DNA from 2 places in the Synechococcus sp. 65AY6A5 genome. Region 2 is predicted to be linked to the other one. Evidence: predicted binding sites of a transcription regulator. Region 2 holds the regulator's gene; the other holds the start of a gene.
The links. The regulator HrcA, encoded in region 2, represses chaperone genes, less so after heat shock. The targets are predictions, from matches to a motif close to TTAGCACTCNNNNNNNNNGAGTGCTAA.
Positions count from the first base shown of each region.

Region 1: the regulator HrcA is predicted to act here: its motif matches at 8,362-8,388, upstream of groES (co-chaperone GroES).

Region 1 is NZ_AXUW01000001.1:961,357-977,314, reverse strand. Features, by position in the region: gene metG (methionine--tRNA ligase) at 1-1,169, opposite strand, end outside; gene SYN65AY6A5_RS04555 (FAD-dependent oxidoreductase) at 1,246-3,117, shown strand; gene SYN65AY6A5_RS04550 (hypothetical protein) at 3,147-3,473, shown strand; gene SYN65AY6A5_RS04545 (ATP-binding protein) at 3,463-4,779, shown strand; gene SYN65AY6A5_RS04540 (DUF3067 family protein) at 4,881-5,198, opposite strand; gene SYN65AY6A5_RS04535 (cytochrome b6-f complex iron-sulfur subunit) at 5,372-5,890, shown strand; partial or broken gene SYN65AY6A5_RS14755 (hypothetical protein) at 6,068-6,275, shown strand; gene SYN65AY6A5_RS04525 (apocytochrome f) at 6,368-7,351, shown strand; gene SYN65AY6A5_RS04520 (PhzF family phenazine biosynthesis protein) at 7,413-8,225, opposite strand; gene groES (co-chaperone GroES) at 8,470-8,781, shown strand; gene groL (chaperonin GroEL) at 8,853-10,487, shown strand; gene SYN65AY6A5_RS04505 (DUF429 domain-containing protein) at 10,661-11,488, shown strand; gene SYN65AY6A5_RS04500 (GuaB3 family IMP dehydrogenase-related protein) at 11,644-12,807, shown strand; tRNA gene SYN65AY6A5_RS04495 (tRNA-Val) at 12,848-12,919, shown strand; gene SYN65AY6A5_RS04490 (iron uptake porin) at 13,227-14,807, shown strand; gene SYN65AY6A5_RS04485 (iron uptake porin) at 15,253-15,958, shown strand, end outside.
Region 2 is NZ_AXUW01000002.1:120,065-126,236, forward strand. Features, by position in the region: gene SYN65AY6A5_RS12310 (RidA family protein) at 1-384, shown strand, start outside; gene yidD (membrane protein insertion efficiency factor YidD) at 408-689, opposite strand; gene SYN65AY6A5_RS12320 (MFS transporter) at 893-2,182, shown strand; gene SYN65AY6A5_RS12325 (SpoIID/LytB domain-containing protein) at 2,261-3,097, shown strand; gene tilS (tRNA lysidine(34) synthetase TilS) at 3,271-4,281, opposite strand; gene SYN65AY6A5_RS12335 (heat-inducible transcriptional repressor HrcA) at 4,322-5,500, opposite strand; partial or broken gene ureA (urease subunit gamma) at 5,837-6,103, shown strand.

The sequences.
Region 1 (15,958 bases), on a different contig from region 2:
TTGAGGGGGTGATCCGCAGGGATCTCGACGGCGGGGATGCGGTAGTCGGGCTGGTATTTTTTGAGCATATTGAGGGTGCGGTTGAGCAGGTTCCCCAGGTCGTTGGCTAGGTCAGCGTTGAGAACCTCGATGAAGCGGCCCTCACTAAAGTCTCCATCCTTGCCCAGCTCAATTTCAGTCAAGAAATAGTAGCGCACGGCATCGGCACCGTAGCGCTGCACCAGCTCAAAGGGATCCAGCGTGTTGCCCAGGCTTTTGCCCATCTTGAGGCCATCTTTGGTGAGAAAGCCGTGGCCAAAGATCTGTCTGGGCAGCGGCAGCCCTGCCGACATGAGCATGGCCGGCCAGTAGATGGCGTGGAAGCGGACAATGTCTTTGCCCACTAGGTGCACATCGGCGGGCCAGTAGCGGCGCAAGGCGTTTTCCAGCGTCGGCTCGTCCTCGGGATCCACGGCGGCGCTGAGGTAGTTGATGAGGGCATCAAACCAGACGTAAAGGGTTTGGCCGGGATCCGCCGGAAAAGGGATCCCCCAGGAGACGCTGGGGCGAGAGATGGAGAAGTCCCGCAGGCCCTGCTTGACAAAGTTGATCACCTCATTGCGGCGGCTTTCTGGTTGAATGAACTCCGGGTGCTCCGCATAGAGGGCTTCCAGTTTTTCCTGGTAGCGAGAGAGGCGAAAAAAGTAGTTTTCTTCGTCTTTCCACTCCACTTTTTTGTTGGGGTGAAGCGGGCAAAATCCGCCTTCTAAGAGCTCTGACTCGTCCTTGAACTCCTCGCAGGCAACACAGTACCAGCCCTGCTGCCGGCCAACGAAAATATCCCCCCGATCCCACACTCGCTGGAAAAACTCCCGCACAATGGCTTTGTGGCGAGGGTCGGTGGTGCGGATAAAGCGGTCGTAGCGGATGTCCAGCAACTGCCAAAGCTGGGCAAACTGGGCCGCGATCTCGTCGCAGTGCTGCTGCGGGGGAAGGCCGCGCTCTTCGGCGGTGCGCTGGATCTTCTGGCCGTGCTCGTCGGTTCCCGTTACCATCAGCACATCCTTGCCCCGCAGGCGATGGTAACGGGCGATGGCATCCGCCGCCAGGGTGGTGTAGGCGCTGCCGATGTGGGGGGCAGCGTTGACGTAGTAGATCGGCGTGGTGATGACGAAGGTGGAATTCGGCATGAGCACTCGCAGCGCTTTCCCCCATGATAAAAGTTGCCGGAAAGTCCGACAGGCCCAGTTACGGGGCGGAGGTGGGATGAAACTTCTGTTCAACCTCAAGGGATGGGGCGGCGGCCTTGTGGGGGCCGGGATCCTGGGCGCCGGGGCGGCTCTGGCCCAGCCCTTGTCGGAAACCCGCATCCCCTGTGAGATCTTCATCGCCGGGGGCGGGCTGGGGGGGGTGGCAGCGGCCTACGAGGCTCTGCAACTGGGCCGACAGGTGTGCATGACCGAGATCACCGACTGGATTGGCGGCCAGGTGAGCGCCCAGGGGGTCTCGGCTTTGGATGAGCGGCCCTTGCAGCGGGAAAACGAGATCTTTCCCCAGGGCTATAGAGAGTTTCGCCGCCGGGTGCGGGAAAAGTACGGCGGTGATCCCAATCCCGGCAAGTGCTGGGTGAGTGTGCTCTGCTTCTCGCCCCAGGTGGGCCACCAGGTCCTGCGGGAGATGGTGGATCCCTATCTGCAGTCGGGGCAGTTGCGGCTGTTTACCGAGACGGTGGTCAAGGACTTGCAGATCGAGGATTACCAAATCCGCAGCGTGCAGGCCATCCGCAACATCCCCAAACACGCCGGCGTCCAGCCGGAGAATCGGGGGGATCTCTCCAGCTACTTTCTGGATTTTTACCGCCTAGAGCCCACCGAGGATTGGGACAAAGAGATCCTGCGCTTTGAGCCGCCGCCAGAACGCCAAGGCAAAACCCTGCCCTGGGTAGTTATCGATGCTACCGAAACCGGCGAGCTGCTGCCGCTGGCGCGGGTGCCCTACCGCCTCGGCACGGATGGGGAAAGCCGCTGGGAGCCCAGCTCCAAGCCCTACAGGGATCCCTACTGCACCCAGGGGTTTACCTACACCTTTGTTATGGAGCGCTCTGCTGTGCCGCAGGTGCCCATCAAGCCCAAGTTCTACAACGACCCGCTGCACGGCCCCTACTACAGCTTTGAACATCCACGCTTTAACTTTGGGATGGTCTTTACCTACCGCCGCATCCGCGGCCAGGTGTTTGGCTTTGGGGAAGAGGCCATCCGGGTGGGGGATCAATCCATGCAAAACTGGACCTGGGGCAACGACTGGCGCATCACCGGGCCGGAGATGAACCTGATTCTCACCCACGAGCAACTGCAAGCCTCAGGCCAACTGGATCCCGGCGGCTGGATGGGGGGCTTGCGGGTGGAGGCGCTGCGGCGGGCCGAGCAGCATGCCAAGGGCTTTTTCTACTGGCTGGTGGCGGGGCGGACGGATTTTCTGTTGCAGCAGGCGGATCCCGACTTTCAAAAAGACTTCTACCTGCGCTATGCCTACCTGCGGGGGCCCGATAGCCCCATGGGAACTGCCAGCGGCCTTTCCAAGTACCCCTACATTCGCGAGTCGCGGCGCATCATCGGTCGGCCCAGCCCTGCCTACCCGCAGGGATTTACCATCTACGAGTCGGATATCACCACGCGAGAATCGGAGCTCAATCGCGGGCGGCCCTTTATTTTCTACGACTCGGTGGGGGTGGGCCAGTACCCCATCGACTTTCACGATTGTCTATTGCCGGATTTTTCCCTGCCCCCCAGCCACAACCAGGATGCCCAGGCCCCCAGCTACCCCTACCAGATCCCACTGCGGGCTTTGATCCCCCAGCGCATCGACAACCTCTTGGCCGGCAACAAGAACATTGCCACCAGCCGCATTGCCAGCGCCTCCTATCGGGTGCACCCGGTGGAATGGGCCATCGGCACAGCCGCCGGCCACACGGCCCACTTTGCCCTGGAGCGGGATCTGATCCCGGCGGAGATCCTGCGCGAGCCGCTGCTGGACTTGCGGCTGTTGCCGGCTCTCCAGGCCCAGATCCAGAGCCTGGGCAATCCCATCCAATTTCCCGGCACCACCATCACCGCCACTGAGTGGGCCCAATCTCGCTAGCCTAGAAAGGCAAGGTTGGGAGCTGGCCGATGGATGCTATGGGGGTTGAACTGGGGGGACTGGAGGCGATCCGCCCTTCGTTGTGGGCGGCCACAGCCCTGTGGAGTCTGGGGCTGATGTGGGGCTTGTCGCCGCTGCACCGCCGCCTGCAGGAGGGTTGGGAAAAACAGTTGGCCTGGGATCCCAGCGGAGCTCTGGCCTCTTTGCTCAGCGTCCTTCCTTTCTTGCTGGCAGCAGCGGTGGTGGTGGCCCTCACCGAACTCTCTTTGGGCAACAGCTGGGCCGTCTCCTGGGGTCTGATTGCCTGCGTTGGCGGTGGCCTCTACGAGCTGGGCCGGCGGGACAATGCCCGCTAAGCGCTCTGGGCCGGCCCTCACCCCCAGCCTCTTTGACAACGCCAAGTTAGAGCGACTTGAAGCGATGACCCCCCTCGAAGAAGCGGCGGAAGCGGCGGCTAAGCTGCTGGTGTTTCGGGAAATCTGCGCCCACCCCTTGGCCCTGACCTGGCAGGAGCTCACCCAGGAGTTGATGAGCGGGGATCCCTTGCCCTGCTGGAGAGCCTACGGACGCTGGTTTGAGCTTTTGGCCCAGGAGGGCTTGAGCTGGCGGGAGTGGCTAATCCGAGAGATCCGCTGGGCCGATAACCCTTTCTCGCGGGCGGCGCTTCGACCCCAAGGGATCCCAGCCCCCCTTGTGCAAGCGGCCCGCCACGATCTCCGCTGCCTGCAGATCCTGGCCGATAGCCAGGAGACCATTGCCGAGCAGATGCGGGCGCTGGGCCTGGGGATCCCTTGGCCGGATGGGGAAGGGGAGAGCCCTGGCTGGGATCCGCGCTCTTTTGCCGACTGGGGCCTGAGCCTGGAGGCGCTGATCGCCCACTACCGCCGAGCGGGGGTGGGGCTCTGTGGCCGCTATTGGGCCTTTCGCTGGGGGCCGGCAGGGCTAGAGGGGATCCCCACTCCCGACTTGCCCGACTGGGAAGAGATCTACGGCTATGAACGGCAGAAACGGCAGTTGGCTGCCAACACCGAAGCCCTGCTGCGGGGGGATCCGGCGTTGCATGTGCTGCTCTATGGGGCGCGGGGCACCGGCAAGTCTTCGCTGGTGAAGGCGTTGCTGCGCCGCTACGGTTCCCAGGGGCTGCGCCTTTTGGAGCTGAGACGGGGAGATTTGGGTCAATTGCCTCAGATCTTGGCAGATCTGGGAGGGTGGGGGCTGCCCTTTGTCCTGTTTGTGGACGATCTCTCCTTTGAGGCCGACGAAACTGAGTTTAAGCAGCTCAAGGTGCTCCTGGAAGGAGATCTTGTTCCACCACCGCCCAACGTCCGTCTCTACGCCACCAGCAACCGCCGCCACCTTATCCGCGAGTTTTTTGGCGATCGTCCCAGTCCCCAAGATCAAGAGGTCCACGCCTGGGATACGGTGCAGGAAAAGCTGTCGCTGCGGGATCGCTTCGGCCTTACCCTTACCTTCACCCCTTTTAGCCAAGCTGACTACCTGGCCACGGTAGAACACCTGGCGCAACGGCTGGGCCTCCCGCACCCTTTAGATACCTTGCGCCGCCAAGCCCTCCTCTGGGCGCAACAGCAGAACGGCTTTTCCGGTCGCACCGCCCGCCAGTTCCTGCATGCCTTGCAGGCCGGCCTGGTGGAAGTTGGATAGCCGCAGGCCGGCTGAGGTCTGGAGTTTTCGTCATAGGGACGAACCTGTCGGTTGCTGCAATTGCAAACTCCCCTTCAGGGAAGAGCCGGGGGCGAGGAAGACTACAGCAGCCACTCGGAGGCGCGCTCTCCCACCCCTTGCAAATTCAAAGGAATGGCCACCGCCTTGCCTATGCGGGGTTTCTGACGGGTAGCCTCAATTTCTCGCTGCACCGCTTCCCACACGCCCCACGCCTGCAAATGGGCCATGACAGACTCCAGGCGAGCCAGATACTCGGCTTCGCTCAAGGGGAAAGAGGGCTGCTCCAGGTAGCGCCACATCACCAACAGAACCACCCTGCCCCCCATGCGGCGCAGTTGCACGTCGTAGGAATAGCCCCACTTCTCCCGCAGCAAAGCTTGAAAGTCGGATCCCGTCATGGTCTGGCTCGGATTGGGTTGGGACTGAGCTGGGCCGCAGCAGAAAAACCGCCGCCTCTTCCCTTGCACTTCCTTTAGCTTTGCATTTCTTAATGATATTAGCCAAGGAGCTCGGTTAGGATGATGTCGTTTGTCAACGAACATTAAAACTTCTCAGGTTTGTACTGGCCATTATGACGGAAGCGGTTAGCAACTTCGAGGCACCCCCCATGAGCCGGCGGGTTTTTCTGAATGCCCTCCTCAGCAGCTCGGTGGGGGTGGTGGTGGTGGGCACCCTCTACCCGGTGGTGAAGTATTTTATTCCGCCCTCTTCCGGTGGGGCAGGAGAAGGTGTGATAGCTCAAGATGCTCTCGGCAAGCCCATCAGCGTCAGTGAGCTGTTGGCCACTCACGCCGCCACGGATCGCGTGCTGGCCCAAGGCTTGAAGGGGGATCCCACCTACATTGTGATCGACAACGGGGCGGTGGCCAACTACGGCCTCAACGCGGTTTGCACCCACCTCGGCTGTGTGGTGCCCTGGAACGCGGGGGAAAACCTGTTCAAGTGCCCCTGCCACGGATCCCAGTACGCGGCCAACGGCAAGGTCATCCGGGGGCCGGCTCCCCGCTCCCTGGAGCTGGTGAGCGCCACGGTGGACGGCGACAACGTTCGCTTCAGCCCCTGGCAAGGCCCCGATTTCCGCGAGGCCTGAGGCGTTACGATAGGCTCCAGAGAGACCCCTGTAAGGGGCCACAGCCGGGTCAGAAGTGGGGGAAAAGGCCAGAGAGGTTGCTGCGCTAGTCCTGGCTAGAGCATGAGTTGTGAGCTTTGAGGAGCATGACTCTAGTCAATAATAAGCTCAACTATACTGAAAATAATGTATAATATGTTCAGTACGGATTACTACCAGTTGATCTTTCTGTTTACTTTCGAGTCTGCCAACATGGTAGCCAAAGCAAAGCAGAAAATTGGTAGTAAGACGACACGGAAACTGCGCTTTGGGTATTCTACTCAAAGCTTTGCGGGATACCGCCATTCTGTTTGGACTCCGTCCCGCTAACGCGAATGGAAACAAGCAGAATGCTATCGCTGCATAGTTGAACAGTGATGTTCAGCAGTGTTCAGCGTAAATGTATCAGATTGCCCCAAAGGGCTTGCGAGAATTTTGATTGAGATTCTGAGCTAACTTATGAAGCGAATTTACTTGGCCTTGTGTGCGCTGCTGCTGTTGCTGGGGACGGGATCCCGTCCGGCAGCAGCCTATCCGTACTACGCCCAGATGGCCTACGACAACCCGCGCGAGGCCACCGGGAAAATCGTCTGTGCCAACTGCCACCTGAACGCCATGCCTGCCCGTGCCGAAGTGCCGCAGGCAGTTACCCCGGGCCAGGTGTTCACCATCAAGGTCGGGATCCCCTATGACTTGAGCAAGCAACAGGTGTTGGCGGATGGCAGCAAGGGCGGCTTGAACGTTGGCGCTGTGGTGGTGTTGCCAGAAGGCTTCCGCCTGGCCACCGAGGAGGAGATGACGGAGGAGCAGCGCCAGGAAACCGCTGAGACCTACATCACTCCCTACAGCGACGAGAAGCCCAACATTCTCCTGGTGGGTCCCCTGCCCGGCGAGCAGCACCAGGAAATCGTCTTCCCGGTGGTCGCCCCTGACCCGAAGGAGGATCCCTCCGTGGCCTTCATGAAATATCGGGTTTACATTGGCGCCAACCGCGGTCGTGGCCAGATCAACCCCGATGGCAGCCTCAGCAACAACAACGTCTTCCGCGCTCCTGCCACGGGTCGTCTGACAAGCATCGCCACCATCGAATCTGACCTCAGCGATCTGCCGCCTGAGCTGGCCGCCCTGGTGCCGCCCGAATACGAGTTGCCGGGCACGCGGGTGCTCAGCTTCGAGACTGAAGGCGGACTGAAGCACTTGGTGGTGCCGCCGGGGCCGGAGTTGGTGGTTAACATTGGCGACAGCGTCCAAGAAGGGGATCCGGTTACCAACAACCCCAACGTGGGCGGCTTTGGCCAAGTGGAGCGGGATCTGGTGCTGCAGAACCCGGAACGGGTGAAGTGGTTGGTGGCCTTCCTGGCAGCGGTGGCCATCACCCAGCTTCTGCTAGTGCTCAAGAAAAAGCAAGTGGAGCTCATCCAGGCGGCAGAACTTTTGGGCTAGCTTGCGCACTTATTCTTCGCGAGAGTCTTCCCAGCACCTCGGAGCCAGCCGGGGTGTTTTTTTAGGGAATCCTCAGCTCTCCCGCTATCACCAGCACCGCCTGCCCGGCAATCTCCACCCGAGTGCCGAGATCGCGACACCACAGCTCGCCTCCCCGCGCCGAGAGCTGGCGGGCTTTGAGCTCAGTCCGGCCCAGGCGCTGCGACCAATAGGGTGTCAACAGGCACTGGGCAGACCCGGTCACCGGATCCTCCGGGATCCCCAACTGGGGGGCAAAAACACGACAGACAAAATCTGGCTGGTCTTCTAGATCCCCTCCCGAGGCAGTGACGATCAACCCAGAAACAGGCAGTGCCTGAACCCGCTCCCAATCCGGCTGCAGCTGCTGCACCTGCTGGGCCGAAGTCAGCACCGCTACCCCCATGCTGCCGCGGTACAACTCCAGAGGAGGGATCCCCAATGCCGCAGCCACCTGCTCTTGGCCTTCCGGCCAGGGTTGCGGGAACTGGGCGGGAAAATCCATCGCCAGCCGCTCCCCCTGCCGCCGCACCTGCAGCCGGCCACTGCGGGTGGAAAAGGCCACCCCCTGAGCTTCCGGGTGAATCTCGGTCAAGAGCACATAGGCGCTGCCCAACGTGGCATGGCCACAGAGTTCTACCTCCGTGGTGGGAGTAAACCAGCGCAGCCCATAGTGGGGAACCTCGCCTTCGGATCCCTGGGGCAGCAAAAAAGCCGTTTCCGACAGATTGTTCTCCGCCGCAATTGCTCGCATCAAAGCTGCCGGCAGCTCCTGAGGCAGCAAACACACCGCTGCCGGATTGCCCTTAAAAGGCACTGCCGTAAACGCATCCACTTGAAACAACGGGATCCGCACCTGCTTGCCCAACCTACCTCAGGCCATGATCCCACAACAGGCCCAGAAGTAGGGGGATCCGCACCCAACCGTACCCGACAAAAAGGGAGATCCCGCCAAAAGGGGCTATTGTCAGGCTGGAGAGCCGGCTGATAGACTAGCACTCGTAAGCTGAGAGTGCTAAAACCTCGACTACGCAAGCTTAGGTTTGCGCTCGATACAACCCTTCAGCCTCGCGTTTTAGGCATCACGGAGGATATTTGTCATGGCTGCAGTAACTCTCAACGTCTCTACGCTGAAGCCGCTAGGCGACCGCGTGCTGGTCAAGATTGCCCAGCAGGACGAGAAGACGGCGGGTGGCATCTTTTTGCCCGATACCGCCAAAGAAAAACCCCAAGTGGGGGAGGTGGTCGCAGTTGGGCCTGGCAAGCGCAATGACGAGGGCAAGCTGATCCCGATGGAACTGAAAGCCGGCGACAGAGTGCTCTACTCCAAGTACGCCGGCACGGAAGTGAAGCTGGGCAGCGATGAGTACGTGCTGCTGGCCGAGCGGGATATTCTCGCTATCGTTCAGTAATTTTCAGTCCTTCAGCGATCGATCCTCTACATCGCCCTTAGTTCATTCAATTCACGTCTGAGAGGTTGAGTATGGCCAAGTCGATCATTTTTAGCGAAGAAGCCCGTCGTGCCCTTGAACACGGCATGGACATTTTGGCGGAAGCTGTAGCCGTTACTCTCGGCCCCAAAGGGCGCAACGTCGTCCTGGAGAAGAAGTTTGGCGCACCCCAAATTGTTAACGATGGGGTAACCATCGCCAAAGAGATCGAGCTGGAAGACCACATTGAAAACACTGGCGTCTCCTTGATCCGTCAGGCGGCTTCCAAGACCAATGACACGGCTGGGGACGGCACCACCACCGCCACCGTCCTGGCCCACGCCATGGTTAAAGAAGGGCTGAAAAACGTGGCCGCCGGCGCCAACCCGATTGCCCTCAAGCGCGGCATCGACAAAGCCGTGAAGTTCCTGGTGGACAAGATCGCCGAACATGCCCGCCCGGTGGAAGACTCCAAAGCCATTGCCCAGGTGGCGGCCATTTCCGCCGGCAACGATGAGGAAGTGGGCCGCATGATCGCCGAGGCCATGGACAAAGTGGGCCGCGAAGGGGTGATCTCCCTGGAAGAAGGCAAGTCCATGACCACTGAGCTGGAAGTGACGGAGGGGATGCGCTTTGACAAAGGCTACATCTCCCCCTACTTCGTCACCGACACGGAGCGGATGGAGGCGGTTCTGGAAAACCCCTACATCCTGATTACCGATAAGAAAATCACCCTGGTACAAGACCTGGTGCCGGTGCTGGAGCAAGTGGCCCGCGCCGGTCGTCCGCTGCTGATCATCGCCGAAGACATCGAGAAAGAAGCCCTGGCCACTCTGGTGGTGAACAAGCTGCGGGGCGTGCTGAGCGTGGTGGCGGTGAAAGCGCCTGGCTTTGGGGATCGCCGTAAGGCCATGCTGGAAGACATCGCCATCCTCACTGGCGGTGAGGTCATCAGCGAAGAGCGCGGCCTGAAGCTGGAGAACGCCCGTCTCGACTCCTTCGGCTCGGCCCGTCGCGTCACGGTAACCAAAGACCACACCACCATCGTGGCGGAAGGCAACGAAGCGGCTGTCAAAGCCCGCTGTGAGCAAATCCGTCGCCAAATTGAAGAAACCGACTCCACCTACGACAAAGAAAAACTGCAAGAGCGCCTGGCCAAGCTCTCCGGCGGTGTGGCGGTGATCAAAGTGGGCGCGGCCACCGAAACTGAGATGAAGGATCGCAAGCTGCGCCTGGAGGACGCCATCAACGCCACCAAGGCGGCGGTGGAAGAGGGGATCGTCCCCGGCGGCGGCACTACCCTGGCGCACCTGATGCCGGCGGTAACGGAGTGGGCGCAGGCCAACTTGTCCGGCGATGAGCTGGTAGGGGCCATGCTGGTTGCCCGCGCGCTGGGCGCTCCGCTGCGCCGCATTGCCGAGAATGCCGGCCAGAACGGCTCGATCGTGCTGGAGCGGGTGAAAGAGAAACCCTTCACGGTGGGTTACGACGCCCAGAACGACGCCTATGTGGATATGTTTGAGGCGGGCATCGTTGACCCGGCCAAAGTCACCCGCTCTGCCCTGCAAAACGCTGCCTCGATTGCCAGCATGGTGCTCACCACCGAGGCCATCGTGGTAGACAAGCCGGAGCCCAAGAGCAACAAGCCCGCTGGCGGTGGCGGCGGCGTGGATGACTACGACTACTAATCTTCGGGCAGGAAGAGGCAGAGGCTTCGCCAGCTAGCGGAAAGTCTGCTGCCTTGTCAGAGCAACCATCTTCCGGGATCCCGGCTGGGATCCCTTTATTCTTGGGCATTTCCCTCTCCCAGGCGTCCGGGGGGTGAGGGCGAGCCATCCTACTAACGGAAGGAGAAGGCGGCGTGGCACGGTTAATCTGCATTGGCCTAGACCTGGCCTGGTCGGCCCGCAACCCCTCTGGCGTGGCAACGCTGGAGGTTGAGAGCGGGGATCCCCAAGCCCCGAACCTGACGGGCCACCTGCGGGACAACCGCCTCTTGCAAACCGACCAGGAGATTGTGGACTACATCCAAGCCCAAGCGGGAGGGGATCCCTGCCTGGTGGCGGTGGATGCCCCCCTGCGCGTCCCCAACCCCAGCGGCCAGCGGCGGGCGGAAGCCGAGCTGAACCGGGTGTTTCGCGCCTATGCCGCTGGCGCCCACCCGGCCAACCGCCGCCTCTTGGCCAAAAACGGCCAGGTGCGAGGGGAGGCCCTGGTGCAAGCTCTCTCCCGTTATGGCTTTCGCGAGCAGGCCAGCATCGAGCAGGGATCCCTGGCCCGGCAGATCACCGAAGTCTTCCCCCACAGCGCCATGGTGAGCCTGTTTGGCCTCAGCCGCAGCCTCCCCTACAAAGCGCGTCCCCGCCGCACCTGGCTGCAACGAGAACAGGCGTGGCGGCTGTACCAGCAACATCTGCGCGCCTTGGCCAGCGCCGATCCGTCTCTGCAAGGCCACGAGCCCCTGCTCCAAGTGGAGGTGGGATCCCTTAGGGGCCGCCAACTCAAAAACTACGAAGACCAAGTCGATGCCTTAATGTGCGCCTACATCGCCCTCTACGGCTTCCGCTGGGGATCCGAGCGCTGCCACAGCTTCGGCAACCTGCAAGAAGGCCACATTTTCACTCCCCTGCCCCCCTCATTGCAAGGGAAGAGCCCTGTTTCCTCGCCGGAAACTCCACAAGGGCTTTAACTCGGGCGAGGGTATGGCTTCTGCCAGACCGGCCAGACTTCCGTTGAGGCAGAGACAAGCGAAGCTAAACCGGAGGGAAAACCCGGCTCTTGCTAGTCTCAAATCACACGTTGGCGGCATGATAGGAAGAAGGGATCCTGTCAGAGGGGAGGGAAATGAACGCACAACTGGGGCGCAATCGGCAGGCAAGACGCGCTTACGGGCTGGATGAGATCGCGCTGGTGCCGGGCAGGCGAACCCTGGATCCCAGCTTGGTGGACACCCACTTCACCCTGGGAGGGATCCAAAGGCCAATCCCCATCATTGCCAGCGCCATGGATGGCGTGGTGGATGTGCGAGTGGCCATTTTGCTCTCGGAGCTGGGGGCCTTCGGGGTGCTGAACCTGGATGGGATCCAAACCCGCTATGCTGATCCCGATGAGGTGTTGGATCAGATTGCGTCGGTGGGCAAAGACGAGTTTGTGCCCCTAATGCAGCGCCTCTACAGCGAGCCGGTGAAGCCACAGCTAATCCAAGAGCGCATCCGCCAAATCAAAGCGGCCGGCGCCATCGCGGCCGCTAGCTGTGTGCCCGCCCACGCAGCTGAATATGGCCCCCTGGTGGCGGAAGCAGGCGGGGATCTGTTCTTCGTCCAGGCCACCGTGGTTTCCGTCCACCACAAGGTGCCTGAAGGCATGCAAAAGCTGGATCTGGCCGCCTTCTGCCGCTCCATGCCCATTCCCGTGGTGGTCGGCAACTGCGTCACCTATGATGTCGCCCTGGAGCTGATGCAAGCGGGAGCCGCAGGAGTCCTGGTGGGCATCGGCCCCGGCGCTGCCTGCACCTCCCGCGGCGTGCTGGGGGTGGGAGTACCTCAGGCTACCGCCATCGCCGACTGTGCAGCCGCCCGCGACCAGTTCTTGACGGAAAGTGGCACCTACGTTCCCATCATTGCCGACGGCGGCTTGGTAACCGGCGGGGATATTTGCAAGGCCATCGCCTGCGGAGCCGACGCCGTGATGATCGGATCTCCCTTGGCCCGTGCTCAGGAGGCGCCGGGTCGCGGCTTTCACTGGGGCATGGCCACCCCCAGCCCCGTTTTGCCCCGCGGCACCCGCATCCGCGTGGGATCCACCGGCACCTTGGAAGAAATCTTGCGCGGCCCCGCCCGCCTGGACGACGGCACCCACAACCTCTGGGGCGCCCTGCGCACCAGCATGGCCACCCTGGGGGCTGCCAATCTCCGAGAAATGCAGCAGGTGGAGATCTGCATCGCCCCCTCCCTCCTGACCGAGGGGAAGGTGTACCAGAAGGCGCAAAGCCTGGGCATGGGGAAATAGTTCTTTGGGAATGCTAAACTCGGTGGACTGGGATCCCCCAGGGCGGTTAGCTCAGCGGTAGAGCGCCTGCCTTACAAGCAGGATGTCACTGGTTCGAGTCCGGTACCGCCCATCCCCGCTTCAGCCCGCGACTTAGGAGCTCTGTCTCGGCTTTGGCGTGCACCCGCTAGTCAGGGTCGGATCCCTGAGGTAAAGTAATGGGTATGGGGCCTGGAGCGTCTGCCGCCGTTGAGCCTCACGTTGAGTCTCATTCAAAAAGAAAAAGTGTGTAAAGTGGTAGACGATGTGAAACAGGGCTGTACCATGTTTTTCGAGGGTCCGCAGTTGTCAGACTCGTGCTTGAGTTAGACAGTTGACTACCTCTAGAAGACATCGCCACAGCCGAGACAGGTGTGAGGACACAGAACAAGGAGAGAAACATGCCCGCGAAACACGCGAACTACTGGAAAACGTTGCTGGCCGGCACCCTGGGTGCAGCAGCAGTCTTGACCCCTGGAGTGGCCTATGCCCAAGCTACTGGGCCCGTCACCTCCATCTCTGAACTTTCTGATGTGCAGCCCACTGACTGGGCTTTCCAAGCACTGCAATCGCTGGTCGAGCGTTACGGCTGTATTGCCGGCTACCCTGACCGCACCTTCCGCGGCAACCGGGCTATGACTCGCTTTGAGTTTGCCGCCGGTATGAACGCCTGCTTGGATCGCATCAATGAGTTGATTGCAGCCGGTTTGGCCGACAAAGTCTCCAAGGAAGACGTGGCCACTCTGCAGCGCTTGCAAGAGGAATTTGCTGCTGAGCTGGCAGCCCTGCGCGGGCGGGTGGATGCGGCAGAGGCTGAGATTAACGATCTGAAAGGGAAGATCTTCAACCCAGTTACCAAGCTTAACGCTCAGGTCATTACCGCAATTCTTGGTAGCGCTCTTACAGAAGACCGGGTCGTACAAGGAAGAGTGGTAGCCGAGCAAAATCAGGCAAACATGACTCTTCCCTATCGGGTACGCCTGAACTTCGATGCCTCCTTTGTTGGCCGGGATCGCTTGCGTATCCGCCTACAAGCTCGCGATGCGGTTACTACCTTCTTTGAGGGTGACCCAGGCGTTGGCTTCCAGGGGGGTGCAGGTGGTACCTTCACCCTTGCCCAGCTGGTTTATCAATTCCCTGCTTTCGACCGCGCTGCTACTATCTACACGGGCATTACGGGTACGGGAGTGTCGAGCGTTCTGCAGTACAGCACGCCCTTTGATGCCCTGTCGGACTTTGCCGATGCTCCCAACTCTACGGCAGATGTGCCCAGCGGAACCCTATTTGGTTTTCGCTACCGTTTGAGCGACCAGTTTCGTTTAGCCTACGCCTACAGCACCAGAAGAGGTCAAGCTCTGGGGAGAGGCTTTGGCGACAGTGGCTTGACAGGTGATGATAGCGCTCACACCGTCGAGCTGGGCTTCTTGCCGACAAAGGGTCTGGAGTTCTACCTCCAATTTGCTTCCACCTACCTGCAGCAGGCGAACGACGGCCCCACCTTCCTGGCCACGGGTAAAAGTCTCTTCCGTGGACCGGTAAGAAGAACGCAGGTCAATGTCTCTGCGCGGGTAAACGCCTTTACAGTCGCAGCCAACTGGGAAATCAGCCCTCGCATTACCTTGTCTGGCTGGTTTACGGCTGGCAATGTGGATTACAACCTGCCCAATGTGGTACCGGCTGGTACTGTTGATCCGGGAGAGGAAGACTTTAATGGTTTCCTCTTTGGCTTTGTTTTCCCTGACCTCTTTGTGGAGGGTGCCAAAGGCGGGATTGTATTTGGGCAGCCAATCGTGACCACAGACAACGACGGAGTGTGGGATACTCGCCCCTTCGTTGTGGACGTCTACTACAGCTTCCCGGTCAACGAGTACATTACTCTAACGCCTGCTGCCTACTTTGTGAGCAACCCCAATGGCGGCAGACCCGGAGACAACGACCCAACCATCGGCGTGGGGGCTTTGCGAGCTGTGTTTACTTTCTAGTTCTTAAAATCCCTGCGCTGACATCCAAGTTGCTAAGTAGGGATCCACTGGGTTGGATCCCTTCATTGAATAAGAATAATCAACTCCTCTGTGGGGATAAGGATGCTGACATTGAAGAGCTTGAGGTTGAGCTTAAGACGAGGCCATGGGCTACAAAAAGCGCACTGCGTGAGATCTGCCCAGGTCTTTGCCACAGGCTCGGTGTAGGTGTGAGAATGGCGGGAACAGATACCCATGTCTTGGCCACAGATGTGGGGACACCGCATTAACTGTAGGGCAGGCCGGACAGCAAGAGGATGTGGACTTCGGCTGTATCATAATCTCCACATCATGTCTTCACCGAAGTCCGCAGTTGCCAGACTTGTTCTTGAGTTAGGCAATTGGTTACCTCTAGAAGACATCCCTACAGCCAAAAAGGTGTGAGGAAAAGAACAAGGAGAGAAACATGCCCGTGAAACACGCGAACTACTGGAAAACGCTGCTGGCCGGCACTCTGGGTGCAGCAGCGATCCTGACCCCTGGAGTGGCTTATGCCCAAGCTACCGGGCCGGTCACCTCCATCTCTGAGCTTTCGGATGTGCAGCCCACCGACTGGGCCTTCCAAGCCCTGCAATCCTTGGTGGAGCGCTACGGTTGTATTGCCGGCTACCCTGACCGCACCTTCCGCGGCAACCGGGCCATGACTCGCTTTGAGTTTGCCGCCGGTATGAACGCCTGCTTGGATCGCATCAATGAGTTGATTGCAGCCGGTTTGGCCGACAAAGTCTCCAAGGAAGACTTGGCCACTCTGCAGCGCTTGCAAGAGGAATTTGCTGCTGAGCTGGCAGCCCTACGCGGGCGGGTGGATGCCCTGGAGGCCGATGTTACTGATTTGAAAGGGAAGGTCTTCAACCCGGTTACCAAGTTGAATGCCCAAGTCATCGCCGCTGTTGTAGGCAGCGCTCTCACGGAAGACAGAGTTGTTGATGGGAAGGTAGTGGCAGAGCAAAACCAAGCCAACATGACTCTTCCCTATCGGGTACGCTTGAACTTCGATGCTTCTTTTGTGGGTCGCGATCGCCTGCGCATTCGTCTCCAAGCTCGCGATGCTGTGACTGAGTTCTTTGATGGGGATCCCGGCCTTGAGTTTGGCGGCCGTGGCGGCGGCACTT
Region 2 (6,172 bases):
CCGCAGGAGGTGCGAACCGAGGCTGCTCCTGCCCCTGTCGGCCCTTACAGCCAGGGCATTGCCGCTGCGGGGCCATTTCTATTCGCCGCCGGACAGGTGGGCCTGGATCCCAAAACCGGCAAGCTGGCGGGGGAAGATGTTGCCTCGCAAACTCGGCAGGCGCTGCTGAACCTGAAAGCCGTGCTGGAAGCAGGGGGAACAAGCTTGGCCAATGTGGTGAAGACCACCGTTTTTTTGGCGGATATGAAAGACTTTGCCGCCATGAACGCGGTTTATCGAGAGTTTTTTGCCGCCGATCCGGCACCGGCCCGCTCTTGCGTGCAGGTGGCTGGCCTGCCCTTGAATGCCTTGGTGGAAATCGAGGCGGTGGCCTGCTACCGATAGCGGCGGTTAAAAGCTGCAACTCTTCAACCCCCAGATCCAGAATGTTGGCCATCTGGGCTGGGGCGACCGTTTTCCTCGGGTGCGGATCCCGGCAAGTCGGGCACCGGGTCGTAGCCTCCCGGGTGCCAAGGGTGGCAGCGGCAGAGGCGGCGGATCCCCAGCCAACCGCCTCGGATGGCACCGTAGCGCCGCACGGCTTCCAGGGTGTACTGGGAGCAGGTGGGGTAGTAGCGGCAGGCAGGCGGTAGCAGAGGGGAGATGGCCACCTGGTAGCCTCGAATCAGGGCAACTAAACCGCGAGTCAAGGGATCCGACCGTTCCGCCATAGGCCAGCGTACAAAAAGGCCATTTCCAGGCTAACGTCTGCCCTCCTGCGCAGCTCCAGACAAGAGGTTAAGATCCAAAAAGTCACCACCCAAATATACATTTCGTAATACTTCTGTTCGGGGATGCCGTGGAGACGGCTTTGCTCCTCGGCATGGTTGTAAGAGTTTCATCAGGAGTGGGCGTGAGGGCATTTGGGCGGCTACAGCCAGCACAGCGGCGCAACTTGGGCATTTTGTTCGTGGCCGGGCTGCTCTTTTGGGCCAGTCTGTCTGCGCTGTTGCCCACGCTGCCGCTCTACGTCCGGGATGTGGGCGGCACCAGCCAAGAGGTGGGCTTGGTGATGGGGGCCTTCTCGATTGGGCTGCTGGCTTTTCGTCCTTGGCTGGGGCGGCTGGCGGATGGCCACAGTCGGCGCATTGTGTTGCTCATCGGCATGGGCGCGGCGGGGATGGCGCCTTTGGGGTACTGGCTTTGGGATTGGATCCCGTGGATAGCGCTGGTACGGGCCTTTCATGGGATCAGCATCGCCGCTTTTGCCACCGCCTACGTTACTTTGGTGGCGGATTTTGCCCCGGAAGAAAAACGCGGCGAGATCTTGGGCTACATGAGCTTGGTCAATCCCATGGGTGTAGCCATCGGCCCTGCTTTGGGCGGTTTTTTGCAGGAGCTGGCCGGTTATGGCCCTCTGTTTCTCTTCGCCGCTTTGCTGGGGTTGGTGGGCTTTTTCTGTACCCAATTGGTTCGAGAGCAGCGCCGTGGGGATTGGGGATCCCTGCCCTCGGATGGGGCGTTTTGGGGCCTTGTGCTCAGCCCGAAGGTGTGCTCTCTCGCCGGGGTCATGTTGTTGGTTGGCCTGGCCTTTGGCACCCAGACCACGTTTGTGGCTCTGTTGATCCAAGAGGCCGGAGTTCCCCTGAATCCAGGTCTTTTTTATACGGCGGTGGCCCTGTCCAGCTTCGGCGTGCGCCTGCTGGCTGGTCGCGCTTCCGACCGCTACGGGCGGGGGCCGTTCATCTCGCTCAGCCTGGCCACCTATGCTCTGGCGATGGGGATCCTGAGGGTTGCCGACAGCGCTGCGGCTTTTCTCGCCGCCGGGATCGTGGTGGGGTCGGGTTTTGGCACCTTGATCCCGCTGATCTCCGCCCTGGTGGCGGATCGCTCTGAGCCGGCGGAGCGCGGTCGCCTGTTTAGCTTGGTGATGTGTGGCTTTGACTTGGGCATTGGGCTGGCGGGGCCGATCCTGGGCACGCTGGCGGGGGGGTTCGGGTATCGGGCCATGTTTGGCTACGCCGCCCTTCTGGCGTTGGCTTCCTTGGGCTCTTTTCTCTGCTTCTCCAACGGGCGACCGGGATCCTCCCTGCGCTTTGCCTTGGGCCTGGAAACCGATCGGTTTCGACAGCCAGATCCTGTCCCTTCGGAACAGCCCCAGCCGTCCCCTCCCCTGCCAACGGGATCCCGTCCTGCCCTCTAGGCACCCTGATTTTTGTCCCCAAGTCCGATTTGCCCTATCCTAGGCTGGGGTTGCTGTACAAAAAAGAACTCTGGGCAGATGGGAGCACGGGGTTGGCTTGCCCTCCTGGGATCCCTGCTGGTGGGCGCCTTAGGGGGATGGATCGAGAGCGCTTGGGGGGTAACGGTGCGGGTGGCCTTGGCCGATGCCACCGCCCCTTTGGTGGTGGGGGTTTCTCTCCCTGCCCAACTGACCAATAGCCGCCAAGAGGTGCTGGCCGAGTTGCCCCCCATGCAAGGGTTTCTGGCCCAGCCCGGCCCTCAGGGGGTGCGCCTGCAGGGGGTGGTCAGCCCGGTGTTGTTCATCGAGCCGCAAGCGGGTGGCCTGGTGGCGGTGGATGGCCGCTGGTATTCTGGCAAAGTGCTCCTGACCGGCTACAACCGCTTGCTGGCCATCAATTACGTGGATCTGGAAGACTACGTGGCCGGCGTGGTGGAAGCCGAGATGGGATCCCGCTTTCTGCCCGAGGCCCTCAAGGCCCAGGCGGTGGCAGCCCGCACCTATGTTCTTCACCACCGCAATTCCCGCGGCTGGTTTGACGTGTTTAGCGACACCCGCTCCCAGGTGTATCGGGGTCTGTCGCAGCGCTCGGCAGCCGCCCTAGCAGCAACACACGCCACCCGCGGCATCGTCATGGTGTATGGGGGGCAATTCGTGAATGCCATGTATAGCGCCAGCGCCGGCAGCCAAACCGTCGGGGTGAGCGGGATCCCTTACCTAAAAAGCCTGCCGGATTTTAGCCCCTATCCCAAGTACGGGCATGGCATCGGCATGAGCCAGTGGGGCGCCCAAGAATTGGCCCGCCGGGGCTGGACTTACCGCCAAATCTTGGCCTACTACTACCCCGGCGTCAGGTTTGGCCGGTTGCCGGATTGACCTACTCCCCCTTGCTCTGGGTTGCCAGGGGTGCCCATCTCCCCAGGTTGCCCTTCAGCCGCAAACGGGCCGGGTTCACCCTTGGCCGGCTTCTTCTGGTTAAGACCGGAGTGGACCTAAATAGGGCAGCCACAACTTTGCCCAAGAGCTTTTGTGGGCATGCCGATCCCGGCCTAGGGGACAAAACTGGCGGGCTGAGAAGCAGCAACCCAGACCACGCAATCTCCCCTCACCTCCAACCAGCCACCCCCTGGGTAGTCGGGGCTGCGGCTGCGGCGGCCTGCTTTCAGGAGCCGGATCCCGGCTTCCACCTGCTCAAAAGTCGGGTGATGGGGCAGCAGCAGCGACAAGAATTGGAACATCACCTGCCGCTGCAGAGCCAGGGGCGCAGCCCGCAAGGGATCCCGTCGCAGCCCCGGCAAAGCCGGCTCGTACACCTGCAACCATAGTTGGGCGGCTTGCGCCACCACCAGCTCATGCTCTGCCTGCAACAGCGTGGCCGCCCGATTCAAAGCCGCTTCCAGTTGCGGGTTAAAGTGCTGCTTGAGATAGGGCATCACCTCTAGGCGAAGGCGGTTGCGGCCATGAGCCAAATCCTGGTTGCTGCGATCCGGCCAGACCGGCAACTGGTATTGTCGGCAGAACTCTTCCGTTTCCCAGCGGGAAAGGCCCAGCAGGGGACGCACCAACCAAGCGGAGGTGGGATCCCGCTCGTCCAAACGCCGTTGCCAATCTAGGCTGACCAGGCCGGCAGCCCCCGTGCCCCGCAGCAGGTTCCACAAAAACGTCTCCGCCCGGTCGCTGGCCGTGTGCCCCGTGGCCACCGCCTCGCAGCTCCAGGTGCGCGCCCATTTGTCCAGTTGCTGGTAGCGCCAAGCCCTGGCCCCCGCCTCATCCCAGCGGATGGGATCGGCAGTCTCAACGGCGTGGGGCAGGCCCTGCTGTTGCAGCCATCCCTGCAAAAACTGGGCACACGCCGTCTCATCGGCTGACCAACGGTGATCGCAGTGCAAAACAAAGATCTGCCACCGCCAGCGCGGCTGCAAATCCCGCAAGATCTGGAGCAGGGAAAAAGAATCTTGTCCGCCGGAAAAAGCTACCAGCAGCCGCTGGCCGGGGCGAAGCAGTTGCCGCTCGCGAATGGCACACTGAACCCGCAAGTGAAGAGGAGAAAGCCTGGCCACAGTTGGCTATTGCTCGGGGGCAACCCAGACCTGGGATCCCTCAGGCAAGGGCCCGAGTGAGATGCGAGGCCACCGTCTGCACAGCCGCAATGCTCCGCTCGTAGGCCATGCGAGTCGGCCCCAGCAAGGTGACCGTCCCCAGCGGCGCCGAGCGGCGGCGATAAACTGAGGCGATGACCGTGCAGTGGTGCAGCGATTCCAGCGGGTTCTCGCTGCCAATGTAGATGATCACGGGAACGTTGTGGGATGGATCCTGATCTGCGGTGCTGGAGGATGCCTTCTCCCTGGCCGACGGGGCCGAGAGAGCCGCTTCGCTCGTGAACAGGCAACCTGGCGTGGAATAGAGCCCGATCATCCCCTGCAGCTGCTCGGATCCCTCTTCGAGCAACTGGGCCACCGCCTGCATCCGCTGAGCCTGGGAAAACTCCGGCTGCCGCATCAGCTCCGTCATGCCCGCGCTGAACACCTGTCCTAGAGAGGGCCGCAGGTAGCGTTGGACTACCGAGCGCAGCAGTTGCTGCAGCCAATGGCTGTAAGCGCGAAACTCCTCATCCAGCTTCAACCAGCTCAGATCCTGCAGCTCGGCAAAAGTCTTGCCCCGCAATTTCAGGGTGAGGAAGTTGCTCAGTAGCTGCAGTTCATCTTCCAGATCCTCGCGCCGATCGTCAGGCCAATCCGGTGGGCTGACCAAGGCCGAGTGGGTTTGATAGGAATCCGTAACCACCAGCACCATTACCCGCCCCGGCCCCACCGACAACAACTGCACGTGGTGAACGGCTACCACCGGCCCCTGGGGAGGGGTGATGAGGGCGATGCAACCGCTCAAGTGGGCCAAAAGCTGTGCCACCCTCTGTAGGAAGCTATCGAGGTCGTCCCCCAGCTCACGGTTGAGCTGATCCAGCAACTGCTGCAGCGCAGGATGGGGCTCCGGCTGGGGAGCATCGTTCGGGATCCCATCCATGTTGGCGGAGCTCAACAGATCGTTCACATAGACCCGATAGCCAAAGTCAGAAGGGATCCGACCGGCAGAGGTGTGGGGCTGGAACAGCAACCCAACCTGCTCCAGCGTGGCCAAGTCGTTGCGAATGGTAGCCGTGCTGACTCCGAGGTTGTAGGACTGGGCCAAGGTTTTGGAGCCGACAGGTTCTGCCGTGGCAATATACCTGCGCACCGTTGCCCACAGGATCTTCCGTTGTCTAGGAGTCAGTTCGAGTTTCATGGCTGCTCAAAAGAACCCAATCAACACCTGCTAAGGGGAATTAGCCAATGGATCTCAGGTCAACCAAGCTAGGGCTAAATGAGGATCAGATAAACTTTTACTTCTCTCTTTAACTTTATTGTTACCCTTTCATCTTGGGTTGCAGGCGCGGAAAATTGCAACAGCAGAGGTGGAAAGAGGTGGAGGCTCTTGGTTTGGCGAGAAAAGCGGAGCTCCCTGTAGCCTCTGCATCCTTATTTTTGCCCAAAGGGGGTACTAAAGTGTTAAGTCAACTCTAGGCTAAGTGAGCCTGCTGCTGCCTGTTCTGTATCGTTTTGTATCTTTCGAGGTCGCTCCATGTACTTGTCCCCCCAGGAGGTTGCTCTACCTGGCCGTCCAGCTAGCTCGGGATCGGCGGCAGTGGGGCCTCCAACTCAATTACCCCAAGGCGGTGACCTACCTGAGCGCAGCTATCTTGGAGGGGCGCGGGAAGGGAAAACCGTTGCTCAGGTGATGAGCGAAGGTCTGACGTGGCTGAGCCGAGAGGACGTGATGCCAGGGATCCCGGAAATTCAAGTAGAGGCCACCTTTCCCGACGAAACCAAGCTGTTAACCATCCGCTAGCTGCTTTCTAAGGATCCCCCAAAGACCCAGAGACTTTAGGAGGTTGTCCATCAGAACCTCCGGGGTACT